DNA from 2 places in the Ktedonobacter sp. SOSP1-52 genome. Region 2 is predicted to be linked to the other one. Evidence: riboswitches for the same ligand, from Rfam matches in the RefSeq annotation. Region 2 holds a riboswitch; the other holds the start of a gene.
What was found. Region 2 has a riboswitch for FMN ahead of ribB (3,4-dihydroxy-2-butanone-4-phosphate synthase). Riboswitches for the same ligand answer to the same signal wherever they lie in the genome.

Region 1 (8,201 bases), on a different contig from region 2:
CGTCACGCTCTTTGGCAGTGACCAGTATTTTGCTTTAGAAAAGGCACGTGCGCAACTGGATTTTGTACCCGCGTATGACATTACCCGCGGGATCGAGGAGAGTGTGCGCTGGTACTTGCGGGAGCAGAAGTTACGTCAGGGCATGCGTGAGCTATGAGCGCATGACCTGAACCCCCGTTATGTGCTGTGTCTCGCGTATCCTGAACCAGTTGGCAAGGTAGGCCAGGGTTAACAGGACGAAGAGCAGATTGCGCAGCGCGACCCACTCAAAAAAGCCCGGCACCTGCATAATATCAGGCGAGCGAGAATAGAGGTAGGCATAAATGAAGGTCGTCAGGGCTGAAATGGTACCCCAGTAGAAGAGCCAGAGTCCCTCCGCAGAGTAGACATAGGCCAGCAGTGGCAGGAGCCAGATCAAGTACTGGGGGCTGAATACCTTTCCAGTCGTGATAAAGACCAGGTGTAACGCGATCAGCGTTTGCCCCAGGCTGAGTTTGCCGCGCCATTGCAGGTAGAGCGTATATGCGTAGCCAAGAACCAGGCCCAACGTGCTCAACTTGGAGACGATATCCCCCAGCGCGCTATCCATATTGAGCGAACCAAAGTCATAAACAACCCTGAACGAAACGCCAAAGCGGCTGGCAAGCCAGAGGAGTGAACTGCCGCTTGCCTCTACCTGGAGAGGGCGCTTGAAGAAGTAGTTGAGCTGGCTGAGAACGGCCCCATCAAAGTTTAACAGCGCAAAGCCGCCGGTTAGAACGACCAGGCAAGCCAGGAAGAGTAGGCAGTTGCGCCACGACCAGCGGCGGAATTCGCGTAGGGTCAGCCAGAGCTGGCGCGGAATATCACGCGGTTTGAGACCGGTTGGAGGTCGGTGGAAGCGCCCCAGGGCGCGTTGTTCAGCGATAAAGAAGGCTGGAAGTAAGAGTAGAGGATAGAGCTTCAGGAGCGTTCCGATGGCCAGGGCGAGATAGGCCATGGTCCAATGTTTGCGCTCAGCGGCGATCAAGGCCACCAGGGTGAGCGCCGCAGGCAGGATGTCAAAGCGTACTTGAGTCGTCGCGATAGCTCCAATGAGCAGATAGAAAGCGCAGGTAAGCGCGGAATTGCGAGGTCCGTAGCGTAGCAGGAGCCAGTAGATAAGGAAGGCCACGAGTGACATCAAGAAGGCAAAGACAAATTGATAGTAGGAGAGGGGAGCCAGGAGCGCCAGCGAGAAAGGGATGAGGGTAAGCGGCGGGTATTCAAGGGGCAGCATATGAAAAGGCGCCTGCTGGGTGCTCCCTTGTAGAAAGGCGCACTGCTCAACTGGCAGGCGTTTGAGCGCATCGCCACCGAACCAGAATGACAGGGCATAGCACTGGTAGCGCGCGGGATCGCTTTTGGGGAGAAAGAGTTGCCAGGATGTGCCCACAAACATGGCGATGGTAACAAAGATAATCGGGGTATAGGAAACGAGATCGCGTGGATTATGCATATACGCAAGCAAAGCTGAGAAGACACCACGCTGTTTGTGGGTATAGTCGAGATGTAGCTCTTTCTGTGACACGATAACCAGCCCCTCTCCGTCAATGTTGCAATGTGTATTGGTAAGTAGAAACATGCATAGTTAGTCTATAGGTTAGTATAAAAGCCTGCCTTAACCATGTTTGTTGATGTATGCGAGCTTACTAGTTGTACTCCGGTGTACCTGATATATAGAGCTGCGTAAAGGGCGTTTGCGCCCTGGCAGATAGCTAAACTATGGGTCACGAGCAGGATATGCCCTGACGCTACACCAGCACACAGGCTTTGAATGGTGGTATACTTCAACATGGTTTCGCGCACCATACAAGACGAGCCATGTGCATGTCAGGTAACCAGAACGCGGACACGATCTCGCTATTCGTTGCCTGGGAGAGTATAGTGGGTAGTATCAGTCTGAAGATATCATCCACTCTATTTGTGTTAGAAGAGGGAAGGTTAACACAAAGCCAATGGATACTAGAAATCGCACCGAGACAAAGACTTTGAAGGTGGGCGATGTCGCCCCCGATTTTACATTGATGACTGAAGGGAAAGAAGATTGGCGCCTCAGCGATTTTCGCGGTAAAAAGAACGTCGTTCTCGCTTTTGTGCCTTTCGCGTTCAGCAGCGTCTGCTCCGCCCAGTTGCCCTCATATGAGGCCGATCTGGAGCGTTTCAAGGATTATGACACTGAGATAGTTAGTATCAGCATGGATAGCCACTTTGCCCTTGAGGCCTGGAAGAAGTCCATGCATACATCTTTCCATCATCTCTCAGACTTCTATCCCCAGGGGAAGGTTGTAGACCTGTATGGGATACGGCATCCCGCGGGTATGCCCGAGCGCGCCCTCTTTGTCGTCGACAAAGAAGGCATCATCCGTTATATTGAGATCCAGCATGCGCCGGGTGAGATGCCCGACAACGAAGACCTCTTTGAGGCGTTGCGCAAACTCTAAGATCTTATTCCGAACCCCAACGTCACTCTCGTGACTAGCGCTTTGCCCCCATTCGGGGATAAACGCTCAGGGTTTTCGGATCAGAAGTAAGCAGCAAAAAAGCGGCCTGGGCGAACGTACGTTCGCCCAGGCCGCTTTTTTGCTGCTTATAAAATTCCCCTTGCGTATTGGTGGCGTCTGTGGCATACTAAGGAAAAGTAAGACCTTCGGGGCAGGGTGTAATTCCCGACCGGCGGTATTGCCAATGTGGTTCGCAAGGAACCAGTGGCAGAGCCCGCGAGTCCTCAGGCATGGAAATGCCTGGCGTGATTGATTCGGTGCGAATCCGAAGCCGACGGTATAGTCCGGATGGGAGAAGGTTTCTATAAGGACCAGTTTATACTTATCCAACCACTATGAAGGGTTGGTGAGTGGCATAGTTACGCATACTTATCACGCATATCTGTGATGCATGCGGGCTATGTTCTATATGGTCGTTACTGCTCTCCCCCCAATGCCTCCCCGAATCAGTTGAATTGACGGATCTCTATGCCTTGTTCTGGCTGAGGCCTGTCAGTAGAGCTATCGAGGGATGTTCATGAGCATGACAACTTCTACACAGCAGCACACTGTGCTGCCTGAGTATGAGGCAGCGGCTGTGCGGAGTGAGGCGCAAGCGCGACGAAGTGCTAGCCGCGCCTCTCAGGTGCCCAGGCGCAATTTCACCTGGATGCTATCGGTTGTTCCCCCCCTAATCCTGGCTGTGGCCCTGCTAATTGGCTGGTTTGTGAGCAGCGCTTATGGGCATGTCAACACCCTGTTCTTGCCTGCGCCAGCCGATGTCTTAGATAGCTTGAGCAGCGGCTTTAGCTCGGGAATATATCTCAGCAATCTTTGGGTTACAGTGCAGGAGAGCGTGGTAGGCTTTCTTCTGGCGCTGGCGCTTGCTTTGCCGCTAGGATATGCCCTGACTAAGTCGCGTGTGCTTGCCGCAGCCATTCATCCTTACCTGGCGGCGGGCCAGGCTATTCCAGTGGTCGTAATCGCGCCGTTGTTGGTCTTATGGTTGGGCTATGGCTGGGTTCCCAACATGTATGTTTGCGCGCTCGTGGTTGTCTTTCCCATGGTGGTAAATACCATGCTGGGTGTGCAGACGATAGATCGCGCGCTGACAGATGCGGCGCGTGTGGAGGGGGCCGCCGGTTGGGCCATGTTCGCGCATATCGAGTTTCCCCTGGCGCTGCCCTCGATTATCGCGGGTGTGCGTACGGGATTGACGCTCTCCGTCATGGGAGCGCTCGTGGGTGAATTTGTCCAGGGAGGTGACCAGGGTTTGGGATCGCTGCTCCTGGTGGCAAAGAATCAATATAATACACCGCTGATGTTCGCCACGCTTGTGGTACTGGCGGCTCTGGCGGTCTTGTTCTATAGTAGCACCTGGTTGCTTGGTAAGCTGGCTCAAGTGGTTTACTAGCTTCTTAAACGAAAACCCACCCCCATTCGGGGGCGCAGCGCCACTGTCGTGGCTAGCGCTCCGCGCTCAGGTTTTCGAAAGGCAGTAGGCTAGCTGTAACCAGGCTATAAAAGATTTTTAGGGAGAATGGAGTAGTCCACGATGTCTGCACGTCATCGTTCTTCAACTGTGGCAACGTTCGGCATTCTTTCGCTGCTATTTATGCTGTTGATAACGGCATGCGGGGGAACGTCCACTACAAATACAAGTTCTAATTCATCCTCGCAGGGAAAACAGGCGATCTCGATTGGCCTGGGCTATGTCCCTGATATTCAGTTCGCGCCGTTTTATGTGGCAAAGTCAAAGGGCTATTATAGCCAGGCAGGGCTGGATGTCACCTTCCACCACGGGATTGTGCCTGACTTGATTGGCTCAATGGTCGCCGGGAAAAATACATTTGTCTTCGCCGGTGGCGATGAGCTTTTGACCGCGCGCAATAGCAATAAGCAGATCAAGGCGCTAGATGTCGCCACGATCTTCCAGAAATATCCGGTTAGCTTGATCGTACCTGCGGACTCCTCTATTAAGAGCCTGAGCGATCTGAAGGGGCATACCATCGGCGTTCCTGGAGCCTATGGCTCGACCTATACGGCGCTGCTGGCCTTCCTCTACAAAACGCATCTCTCAACCTCGGATGTCAAGATCCAATCGATTGGCTTTACCCAGGTGCCCGCGCTGTTGGCGCATCGTGTGGATGCTGTGATGGGCTACTCGAACAACGAGCCGCTGCAACTGGAGCAGCATGGTCTCAAGGTGCGTACCTTCCCGATCTCTGATTATCAGCCCATTGTCTCAAACGGCATTATCGCGCCCGAGGGGACCTATCAGCAGCAGCCAGCCATGGTGCGCAGCTTTGTGCAGGCCACACTCAAGGGGCTACGCGACGTAATTTCCAACCCCGACGAGGCTTTGCAGGTGAGCCAGAGTTATATTCCCGGCATGAATACCACGCAGGCGCGCGCGGTGTTAAAGGCTACAATTCCTATCTACCGGGGGGATGGCAAACTGGGCAATAATGATGATGCCACCTGGCAGTCTATGGAACAATTCATGGTCGCGGAGAAATTGATCGCGCCCGTTGATAATCTCACATCTATATACACCAATAAAACAGTCGCCTAAGCTAGTTATAGTTAGCAAGCCGTTTTATAACGCAAACATGCTCCCTCTCATTAGCGATGAGAGGGAGCATGTTTATATAAAAAACCTACGTTTCGGGCTAGGAGCTAGTGAGATAAAAGGACCGTTAACACATATGCACATTGCATACTAGATGCTTTGTGGTGTATAAAGGCGGTAGGATAGTCTTTGTTCTGACTATTTTGTCAATCAAGCGATGATTTTCAAGCGATTGCGAGGGAATCCATGACTCATAATTCTGATCGCTGTAGCCAGCTCCGTACGCTTCACGATCACCTGACCAATGAAGTAAAAAATATGCGTGAGAGTCTTCAGAGGGCGCAACAGGAGGGCATCAGCACCTCAGCAGAGTCGCTCAATACACTCCGAAGCCTTCAGGCTGCTTTAAATAACATTTCGCGCGAACTGCAAAAATGCCCTCCCGAAAAGAGCGAGGAGAGCGCGACCGAGGGGGAGAAGTCAAACTTACTGCGCCAGGTGAAGGCGGTCTTGCCGGAGCAGCGAGTGCGTAACTGGTTCCCTGACTCCGTGCAGCGCGACGATGAAGAGAGTATCGTGGACGCCATGGAGCCGCGATAGGCCTGAAGTCATAGAAGGGAGCGCTTGACGTACACGCTCACACGTTCGGGGCCAGGTATTCGCCCCCCAGTGTAGGCGCGTACGTCAAGCGCTCCCTCTTATTAGGCGGCGAAGACCTGCAAGTTTTTCAGGGTAACGTGCGAGCCGGGAGTGACAAGAATGCCAATCGCGGCATTCGTACTCGTTCCGTTGTTGGCATTCCCCCAATACGTTCCATCCACGGTATAGGTATAGCTTGTCCCCAGCACCTGAACATCCACGGTGTGTGCCTTGGTAGTATCGCCCTGTGTTGGACCCGAGGCGAGTTGTCCTTGGCTTTGCCAGGAGGAGGGATCATAGTTGTCGCTATGCCAGTTGCCTGTCGAGAGAATAAAGACATTTGACGTCTTGCTATCGGGCAGGTTGCGGTAGAGAATGCCGTAGTCACCGCTGGCGCTCTCGACCTGAACCTGGATAATATAATTGCTCGGGAAGGTCTGACCTTGTGGCAGACCTGTCAGGAGGAGGATGCCTGTGCCGCCATTGCTGCTAAGCTCAACATCTGTGTCATGACAGGTCACGTTGAGATTGATTTCGTTCCAGGTGCCTCCACGTTTATCACATGACTTTCCAGGTAGATCGGTCCCATAGACACGGTTTCCAGCGGAGACCTTTGCTCCTGGTAACGAAAGCGGTCTGGGGGTCGCGGTCGCGATAGGCGTCGACTTGTTTGTCAACGTCACATCATGCGTGGGCTGGGCCGTTGGAGCCTTGGAGGCTGTTTGGCCGCCAGCAAAATGCTGGTAGGAGGCAATCGAGCCGATGATGATCAAAAGCACCAGGAGTGCTCCTCCAAGTGCGACTGCCAGTGGCTGACGACGCGCACGAGGACCCTGGGGTCCAGGCTGAGGTGAGGGCTGGGGCATGGGCGAGAATGGTGGCGGACTCAGCGGCGCGTTGGTACGCGGCTCTCTCATCTGGGGAGAGGCCGGTACCTGCTCTATGACGGGCTGGGGCCTGGGTGCCACCTTCACTTTGGCTGGCATAGGAGGCGCTGGTTCGTCGTGTTTGCTTTCAACCTGGGCAACAACGCGTGGTGCGGCCTCTGTCGAGGCGTTGTAAATTGTCGTTGGTGTATTTTCTAGCTGGGTCACCGCATCATGCTCAATTACGGGCTGAGGGTGTTTGTGCTCAAGCTGCTCTTCGATGTTGGGTGTGCCCTGATCTGGTAGCGTGACAAAGACGGTCTGTGCCTCAGTGATGAGTGGCGTACGCTGTGACAGCATTCCTGCTTGCGAGGGAGTAGTAAGCGTGGCCTTGAGAATCCGAGCTAACTCGCTCGCGCTATTGTGGCGTTCGGCGGGATTTTTTGCTAGCGCCTTCATGACGATACCCTCGATCTCAGGGGTGATCTGGGGATTGAGGGCGGAGAGAGAGGGAGGGGTCTCCAGCGTGTGCTTGATGGCAATCGCGACTGGGGAAGTGCCAGTGAAGGGGACCTGTCCTCCCAGCATCTGGTAGATCATCACGCCAAGGGAGTAGATGTCGGTACGGTGATCGACATCTTTGCCGGTGCCCTGTTCGGGCGAGAGATATTCAGGGGTGCCAACGATTGTGCCGGCGCTGGTCAAGCCCTCCTGACTGGAGCGCCCCTTTACGCCACTTTCGTGTAGGTCGCGTACAACTTTGGCCAGGCCAAAATCGGCCAGGAGTACCCGGCCATCGGCATGGAAGAGAATATTGGCTGGTTTGAGGTCACGATGGATTATACCTTGCTTATGAGCGGCCTCAAGTGCGTCGGCAGCCTGCTCGATAATGCGCGCGACCTCATCAAAGGGGAGGATGCCTCGTTCTTCGAGCAGGTCGCGCAGGGTCCCTCCTGTGACATGAGGCATAACCAGGTAGGCCATATCCTCCTGCTCGCCATATTCGTAGAGCGGTAAAATATTAATATGGTCGAGGGCCGCGATAGAATCGGCCTCTCGCCGGAAGCGTGCGAGGAATTCTTCTCGGGGTCGCTTGTCCATAAGCGTATTGGGCAGAAGTACCTTCACGGCGACAGTGCGTCGTGGACGGCTCTGTTGTGCTAGATAGACTGCGCCCATGCCACCTCGTCCAATAAGGCGTCGGATTGTGCATGTTCCGAGCGTTTTGCCTATCAGATCATTTGTATCTAAGATCACGCTCGTAATGTCCTCTCAGAAATAAGCTTAGGTCCTCTCGGAAACCTGAGCGCGAAGCGCTAGCCACCCCCATTCGGGGGCACGGCGACCTGGCGTTGGTTTCCGCATAAGAAGTTGCTGCTGCTGATATGTAAATGCATTTAAATGTATTTTATGTCTGGGTAAGGTAAATGTGTTTTTAAATCATGTACTTTGTACTATTGTTTGCTGTTGACCCCACTACCACTGAGTCTACTCGTACTTATGCTCATCATCCAACCTGGCTAGCCTGTCCGCACACACATGTACCCTAATACTATAACCACTTCTGCTGAGAAAAGCCAGGAAAGTAGCGAAGAAGTACGGAAATATGTAAGAAAAGCTGAT
Region 2 (8,201 bases):
GGCTTGCGCTCAAGCTCGTAGGTATTGAGCGCACTCTCCAGATCACTTGAACCCGCCAGGGCCTCGGCGAGCTTGATAGCGTCCTCCATGGCAAGTTTGGTGCCTGAACCAATGGAGAAATGCGCCGTATGCGCGGCGTCCCCAAGCAGCACGATGTTCTTATGGTGCCAGTGCCGCGTCTTGAGCGTGGGAAAATTGATCCAGCGCGACTTGTTGGAGAGCAGGGGCGCGCCCTGTAAGAAGTTGGCAAAGAGCCGCTCACAATAGGCCAGGCTCTCCTCCTCACTCGCCTGGTCCAGGCCCGCGCTCAGCCAGGTTTGCTCGGCGCATTCTACAATAAAAGTGCTTGAGGAGCCGCTGGAGGGATAGGCATGGACCTGGAAGAGGCCATGTTCATTTTCTTGAAAGATAAAGGTGAAGGCGTCAAGCACCTTGTCGACACCGAGCCAGATATAGCGCGCCTTGCCTGACTCTACCTTCGGCTTAAAGTGCTCGGCATATGCCTGGCGCACGACGCTGTTGATCCCATCGGCCGCGATCAGAAGATCATAGGGACCAATCTGCTCCAGATCCTGTACCGGGTAGCCGAAGCACAGGTTCACGCCCAGTTCGGCACAGCGCTGGCGCAGGATGTCGAGCAGGAAGACGCGCGAGACGCTGGCGATGACATGACCACCACAGCGGATGGTCTCTCCACGGTAGTAGACATCGATTGCGTCCCAGATCACAAAGCCACTGGTGAGCTGTTCGTAGGTAGGGTAATCGGCATGCTGGAAAGATGACAACGTCCGATCTGAGAAGACGACACCCCAGCCATAGGTCACATCGGGCTGGTTACGCTCAAGGATAGTGATATCATAATCGGGATGTGCCTTCTTGAGCAGGAGACCACAATAGAGGCCTGCTGGCCCTCCACCCAGGATAACTATCTTCACCAGCCACCCTCCTCACCCTTTCTCGCGACGGTATGCCCGTTGGAATAACCCAGACCTTGTAGCACCTTTGCCAGGCGCTCGACCTGCTCTATACGCGGGACGGTGGGGAAGAGAATGACCTCGTCGCAGCCCGCCTCTGCGTAGCCACGCAGGTATTGCGCAATGGCCTGGGGAGTGGTCAGCAGGCCCTCGGCGATCTTCTGGGCAAAGGGGCCTGTAAAGGCGTAGTAGTCGCGCAGGTAGCTCATACCATGCAGTTTCTCTTCTTCACCAAGGGCGAAATAGGCCTGGGCGCGCAGTTGCGGCCTACCTGGACGCCCCATGTCGCTCCAGGCGGCAAGGGCCTTGGCAGCCGCGCGCGCAAAGGTCTTGGGCGGACCTCCACCATGTACATAGCCCTCCCCATAGCGCGCCATGCGGGAAAACACCTGGTCGCTCTGTCCCCCTATCAGCAGCGGCGGGCCACCCGCGCGCCGCTTCACCGGACCAAAGGCTGGATCGTCCCACAAATCGCGCAGCATCCCCAGCATCTCGGTAAAGCTCCGGCCACGCTCCTGGTACTCAATACCAACGGCGTCGTAATCATCCTGGCGTGCACCAACGGCCACGCCCAGGACGAGGCGACCATCTGAGAGGGCATCAATACTGGTTATTTGCTTGGCGAGGAGCATAGGATTACGCAGGGGAGCGATAATGATCATGCTAACAAGCTGGAGACGCCGTGTCACAGCGGCGGCGGCGGTAAGCGCGGTAAGAGGATCATAGCTATCGTAGACGACGCGATCAATGACACCCAGGCTGGAGAAAGGGCCATATTCTGCCTGGCCCGCCCATTCTACCATGAGGTGTCCATCGGTACCCGGCACACCACCAGGTAAGCCTATTCCGACGCGCATAGAGTAACCCCCTTGTTACTTTTTTTTCGTTTTTTTCTGGCTGGATTACTTAACAGTATGTCACATCGTATCGCTATATCTCAAGCAGTAGCCGCGTACGCAAGTAGCCGTTACTGCTGCACACAACCATCACATCTTTCACCTATGGGCGCCGTAGACGCGAAAAACCCTCACGCGTCAAACGTGTATTATATTGATTACTATCTCTGTATATTGTTGTTTTGTAGAGTCCATGCTGGCATGGACTCTTGAAGAGGAAAACCATGCCTGGAAAACGTATCTCGTTGCTCTCACTCCTCTGTTGCCTGGCTCTTATACTTGCGGCCTGTACGACAAATGGATCACAGTCATCCACTGACAAGACGTCAACCATTCATAATGCACACCCTACGACTCTACCGACTAGTATACCCACTCCTGGCAACAATGCTGATTGGACTATGTACCATCATGATGACGCACGCAGCGGTTACCTACCAAACACGCCTGATCCACACAGCCTCAGCAAGGCCTGGAGCCTCAAGCTGGATGGCGCGGTGTATGCCGAGCCGCTGGTAATTGGCAACCATGTCATAGTGGCAACCGAGAATGATACGCTCTATGCCCTGGATACCAAAACAGGACAAATACAATGGCAACGGCATGTGGGTACGCCTGCCGCACGTAGCAACTTGCCATGTGGCAATATTGACCCTCTTGGAATTACCGGCACGCCGGTCTATGATCCCGCGACCAGGTTGGTCTTTGCGGTCGCGGAGATTAGCCAGGGGGCAGCTCATATCCTGGTAGGCGTCGATGTGCAATCGGGCCAGGTAAAGGTCAGGCGCAACATTGATCCACCCGGCATCGAGGTCGTTTCACACCAGCAGCGGGCGGCGCTCGCCCTTGCCAATAACACGGTCTATGTCGCGCTAGGTGGCCTGGCTGGTGATTGCGGCAACTACCATGGGACCGTGATTGGTTCACGCACCGATGGCCAGGGGAAGCTCCTTGTCTACCAGGTACCGACCAACCGCGAGGGGGGCATCTGGGCGCCTCCGGGTCCAGTTATCGACGCCGATCAGAAACTTTATGTTGCGGTCGGGAATGGTGAATCTACAAGTGGAGATTGGGACCATACCGATTCCGTCTTACGTCTCTCGCCTGAGCTTGAGCTTGAGGAAGGCTTCGCACCCCAGCAGTGGGCACAGGATAACTCTACCGATGCCGACCTGGGCTCAATGAGTCCCGTCCTGCTCTCCAATGGCCTGATCTTTAGCGCGGGCAAGTCCGGTCAGGGTTACGTTGTACGCGCGCATGCACTGGGCGGCGTAGGAGGCCAGCTCAATGAGCAGACTGTCTGTCGCTCCTTCGGCGGCGCCGCCACTGATGGGAGCCAGGTCATCCTCCCCTGTGTCGATGGCGTTCAGCAGATCACCGTCAATACGGATGGCAGCATTACCCCCGGCTGGAAGGCTCCTTCACAAATCAATGGCTCGCCCATCATCGCCGGTCACACAGTCTACACCTTAGCCCCCCAGGGGACGCTCTATGCGCTCAATAGCGCTAATGGCTCCACTCGTGCCTCTCTAGCCATTGATGCGATGACACGCTTCGCCACGCCAACCATCAGCGGCCAGCAGATCTTCATCGGCACCACCACAGGCATCACCTCCATCAACTTAGCCGCTTAATAAACACCCTTCGCACCTGCGACGCTCAGGAGCTAAGGGGTGTGGTGGCTGTTGGCTGGCTCCGCCAGCCAACAGCCACCACACCCCTTACCCCGGCAAGCTTGCGAGCCAGGGCGGATAAACTGAAAATCCTGTGATGCAAATATCTTAATTTGACATCTGATGAATTTTGTATTATTTTCTTAATAGAAGTTTTTCTCACAATTGAATGTCTTCGGGGCAGGGTGAGGAGAGATTGCCATTCTCTATGGAGAAGGCAGCTCTGCAATTCCCGACCGGCGGTTACAGTCCGCGACCCGTGTTCCACGGTGGATCTGGTGAAACTCCAGGGCCGACAGTATAGTCTGGATGGGAGAAGACGAAATAACCACATGAGCGCTATGCGCGTACATGATGGTACCAATGTGTAGCCTGACGCTGCTCAAGCACGCGTCTACATATACTAGGTGCCATCATATGTAGACGCATGTTTGAGCAGCGTCAGGCCATATAGTTCAATGCTGCTGCGCACTGCTTAGAAACCCGTCTACGTATACGTGTCATGGCCGCTCTCAGCGCTACTAAGAACCTGCTACTTGCTACCCTAAAGAGCATCAGGTACAGAGCCACTTATGATGCGCTCGTCTCCCCCATTCATGTCTGTTACTCACACTGCTTTCCCCATGTTCTGCCTCTGAAGATATTCTTGCTGTTTGGAATCGCAAGGAGAAAGCGCTATGCAAACTCTTGGCTTGAATATCCATGCTCAAGAACTAGAGGCGGGATCACAAACACACTATATCAGCGTGCCGGAGGCGATTGAGGCCATGCGCGCGGGTAAGATGGTGCTCATCTGCGACGACGAGGAGCGCGAGAATGAGGCCGATCTCTGCCTGGCCGCGCAATTTGTCACGCCCGAGGCCATTAACTTTATGCTGCGTTCGGCACGCGGGCTGATCTGCACCTCTCTCAGCGCGGAGCGGCTCGCCGCGCTGAAGCTCCCCATGCTCGATCAGTCGGACCAGCCATTACAAGGGACCGCTTTTACGTCCTCCGTTGATGCACGCTCTGGCACTACTACGGGTATCTCCGCACGCGACCGCGCCACAACCATTCGCGCCCTGGTCAATCCCGCTACACAGCCCTCCGACCTGGCACGACCTGGACACGTCTTCCCGCTCATGGCCAGGCCGCAAGGCACGCTTGAGCGGCGTGGACATACCGAGGCCTCGGTTGACCTGGCACGTCTGGCAGGCCTGGAGCCAGCAGCAGTGATCTGTGAAGTGCTCAACGACGAGGGCGAGGCGGCCCGTGGCGAAGAATTGCACACCCTGGCACGCCAGTGGGGGATCGGCATTGTGACTGTGGACGCCATCGCCCACTATCGCTCACAAGAGCAGGTTCGCCTCATCGCCACGACCCGCCTCCCTATCGCGAACAGCAACTTTCTCCTGTGCGACTACCTGGAGATCGCCAGCGATCAGCATTACCTGGCCTTCATCCTCGGCGATCTTGCAACAGACAGGCAAGAACCCCCACTATTACGCCTGCATTCGGCCTGTACCACCGGCGACATCTTTGGCTCACAGCGTTGCGATTGCCAGGCTCAGCTCCACACCTCCCTCCAGCGCATCGCCGAAGAGGGGCGTGGTATCCTCATCTACCTGCCCCAGGAGGGACGCGGCATCGGGCTGAGCGCCAAGATCCAGGCCTACGCCCTACAGGACCAGGGCTACGATACGATCAGCGCCAACGAGCTGCTTGGCTATCCCGTGGATGCGCGCCGCTATGATAGCGCGCTCGCCATCCTGCGCGACCTCTCGCTGACCCATGTGCGCCTGCTGACCAACAATCCGCGCAAGATTCAGGCCCTGAACGAAAGCGGCATCCAGGTTGAGCGTGTCTCCCTGGAGATCAAACCTACACACGAAAACCAGAACTATCTCGTCACCAAGCAGCAACGTCTAGGTCATCTCTTACAGCTCGGCACATCGCATGGTGCCAATCAGGAAGGAACAATCCTATGATGCCAACGCCAAACCTCTCTATTCACCTGCCCGAACCCAACCTGGACGGACGAGATCTACACATCGGTATCGTCGTTGCACGCTACAACTGGGCCATCACGGGCGCCATGCTTGAGCGGGCCACCGCTGAACTGATCCGCCTGGGCGTCGCACCCGAGCATATTCAGGCCCGTAGCGTCCCCGGCGCATTTGAACTGGCGACCCTCGCCCATGGCATGCTCGCCAGTGCGCACTACGATGCCCTGCTCTGCATCGGCTGCGTCATGAAGGGCGCCACGCGCCACGACGTCGTCGTCAGTGATGCCGCGGCACAGGGCATCCAGCGCCTTGCTCTGGAGAGCGGTATCCCCATCATCTTCGGCGTTATCTGCGCCGAGAGCCAGCAACAGGCCGAAGAGCGCATCGAACGCGCCACAGAATGCGCCCGGGCCGCAGTCGAAATGGCCCGCAGCCTGCAACAACTGCATACACATAATTAAAAGAAAGCAAAGAAAGAGAGAAAGTAGTATGTTTTCTGGAATCGTTGAAGAATTAGGAACCCTCAAAGCCTGTGGGGAGCGCGGCCTCACCATCTCCGCCTCTCTCGTCCTGGCGGACCTGGAGATCAAAGACAGCGTAGCCGTCGACGGCACCTGCCTGACTGTAACCGAGATGGGACCCGACTGGTTCTATGTCGACACCATGCCCGAAACCCTGCGCCGCACGCGCCTGGGTTCGCTTAAGCCTGGCGATAAAGTCAACCTGGAGCGCTCACTTCCCAATCAGGGCCGCATCGGTGGACACATGGTCCAGGGTCATATCGAGGCCGCTGCGCCCGTCCTCAACGTCACTCAGGATGGTATGGCCCTCCAGGTCGAGGTAGCCCTCCCCCAGGAGCTACGCTCATACATCATCCCCAAGGGCTTTATCGCCCTGAATGGCGTCAGTCTGACCATCATCGACGTCCTGGCCGACCGCTTTACCTTCGCCCTCATCCCCTATACTCAGGAACACACCAACCTGGGTGAGGTGCGACCCGGCATGCTACTCAACATCGAAAGCGATATCATCGGGCGCTACGTCGTTCAACACCTGCAACACTATGTAGGGCAAGAAACAAGCGTTTAAACATCGAGAGTGCAGGAATGATGCCGGAGAGCACGACGCTGCTAACCCCATTCGGGGGCAAGCGCACGCGTCTACATATGGGGTATGGGAGGCGTGTCGCTCCTTGATATGTACTTTAGCAGCGTTGGTCTTACACACGGGGCCAATATTTTTCCACCATGTATACTGGCATTGAGAACAAGAGTAGGGTGGTGTGGTGAGCCGTGGCAGCCGTAGGCTGCCACGGCTCACCACACCACCTCTCCCCGCGAAGCGCCGCAGGCGCTGAGAAATCCAGAGAAGAAAGGGTACATATCATGACTTCAAGGTCTGACTTTACAGCCGAAGAATGGAAACTTATCTGTCACGCACCCCTGAGCGTTGGTGGGGCGGTCGCAGCCGCATCCCCCAGCGGATTGGTGGGTTCCATCAAAGAGGGCACAACCATCGTCAATAGCATGCGCCAGGCGGCTGATCGCCACCGCGATAGCCAGCTCGTGCAAGATATTATGCCCAAAGGCATTGGCCGTGACCAGATCGAGAGCTGGACTAATACCGCGCGCAGTGCCCTTAGTCAGTCCAATGCCCAGCGCTTGAGAGATCAAAGCATTGAGGAGTGTCGCCAGGTATCTAGTATTCTGCAAACAAAGGGTACACCTCAAGAAGCGCAGTCCTTCAAGCTCTGGCTGCTGGAGGTTGGGCAGGATGTCGCCAATGCCGCAACCGAAAAGGGCAATGTAGCTGGCCAGAACATCAGCCCACAGGAGACTCAGGTCCTCCACGATGTAGCGAATGCTCTTAACATCCCCGAGCGCTAAAACCTGGATACCTTACCAAAGGGGGAGGGTCGTCTCGACGTAGCCACCCCCTTTGGCTTCTACCTTGCTTTCTCCTACATAATGGTCTAAGCTAATTTTAGCTGACTCCGTATGCGAATTATTTGTGGTAGATGGTATGGGGCGCCAGGGCAGCCATAGGCTGCCCTGGCGCCCCATACCATCTACCAGGCGAGCGCCACAGACGCGAGAAATAAGGTAGGAGGCACTACATGCAGTATTTTAATGTAATGGACTACGAAGCCCCGGCCCAGGCGCGCATGAACGCCGCTCACTGGGACTACTACGCAGGCGGTAGCGGCGACGAGATCACGCTACACGCCAATCGCGCCATTTTTGACCATATTCGTTTACGGCCACGTATGCTTGTAGACGTTACCACCTGTGATACCTCGACAAGCGTGCTGGGCTGCCCCGTCTCTATGCCTATCCTGGTCGCCCCCACGGCGCAACACGGCTTTGCTCATCCCGAGGGCGAGTGCGAGACCGCACGCGGCGTGGGCCAGGCAGGCACCTTGCTAACCGCCTCTTCGGTCTCCTCCCGCAGGCTAGAAGATGTGGCCGCAGCCGCCAGTGGACCACTCTGGTTCCAACTGTATGTCTTTGACGACAACACTATCACGGTCGACGTGGTCCAACGAGCCGAGCAAGCGGGGTATAAAGCCATCGTTCTGACCGTCGATGTCCCGCGCTTCGGCAACCGCGAGCGCGACCTGCGCAACGCCTTTCATCTGCCTGCATCAGCCAATTTCGATGTACCAGATGTCAC

Region 1: it holds a riboswitch for FMN, as region 2 does, so the genes downstream of both, JMJ16_RS32090 (ABC transporter permease) here and ribB (3,4-dihydroxy-2-butanone-4-phosphate synthase) in region 2, are expected to answer to the same signal.

Annotation. Positions count from the first base shown of each region.
Region 1 covers NZ_BNJH01000003.1:1,556,808-1,565,008, forward strand. The annotation lists gene JMJ16_RS32075 (NAD(P)-dependent oxidoreductase) at 1-157, shown strand, start outside; gene JMJ16_RS32080 (glycosyltransferase 87 family protein) at 152-1,549, opposite strand; gene JMJ16_RS32085 (redoxin domain-containing protein) at 1,977-2,462, shown strand; FMN riboswitch at 2,661-2,826, shown strand; gene JMJ16_RS32090 (ABC transporter permease) at 3,046-3,915, shown strand; gene JMJ16_RS32095 (ABC transporter substrate-binding protein) at 4,057-5,076, shown strand; gene JMJ16_RS32100 (hypothetical protein) at 5,320-5,673, shown strand; gene JMJ16_RS32105 (serine/threonine-protein kinase) at 5,775-7,835, opposite strand.
Region 2 covers NZ_BNJH01000006.1:430,407-438,607, reverse strand. The annotation lists gene JMJ16_RS47040 (FAD-dependent monooxygenase) at 1-935, opposite strand, end outside; gene JMJ16_RS47035 (LLM class flavin-dependent oxidoreductase) at 932-1,831, opposite strand; gene JMJ16_RS47030 (PQQ-binding-like beta-propeller repeat protein) at 2,095-3,504, shown strand; FMN riboswitch at 3,711-3,868, shown strand; gene ribB (3,4-dihydroxy-2-butanone-4-phosphate synthase) at 4,221-5,510, shown strand; gene ribH (6,7-dimethyl-8-ribityllumazine synthase) at 5,507-5,989, shown strand; gene JMJ16_RS47015 (riboflavin synthase) at 6,018-6,617, shown strand; gene JMJ16_RS47010 (hypothetical protein) at 6,914-7,414, shown strand; gene JMJ16_RS47005 (alpha-hydroxy acid oxidase) at 7,645-8,201, shown strand, end outside.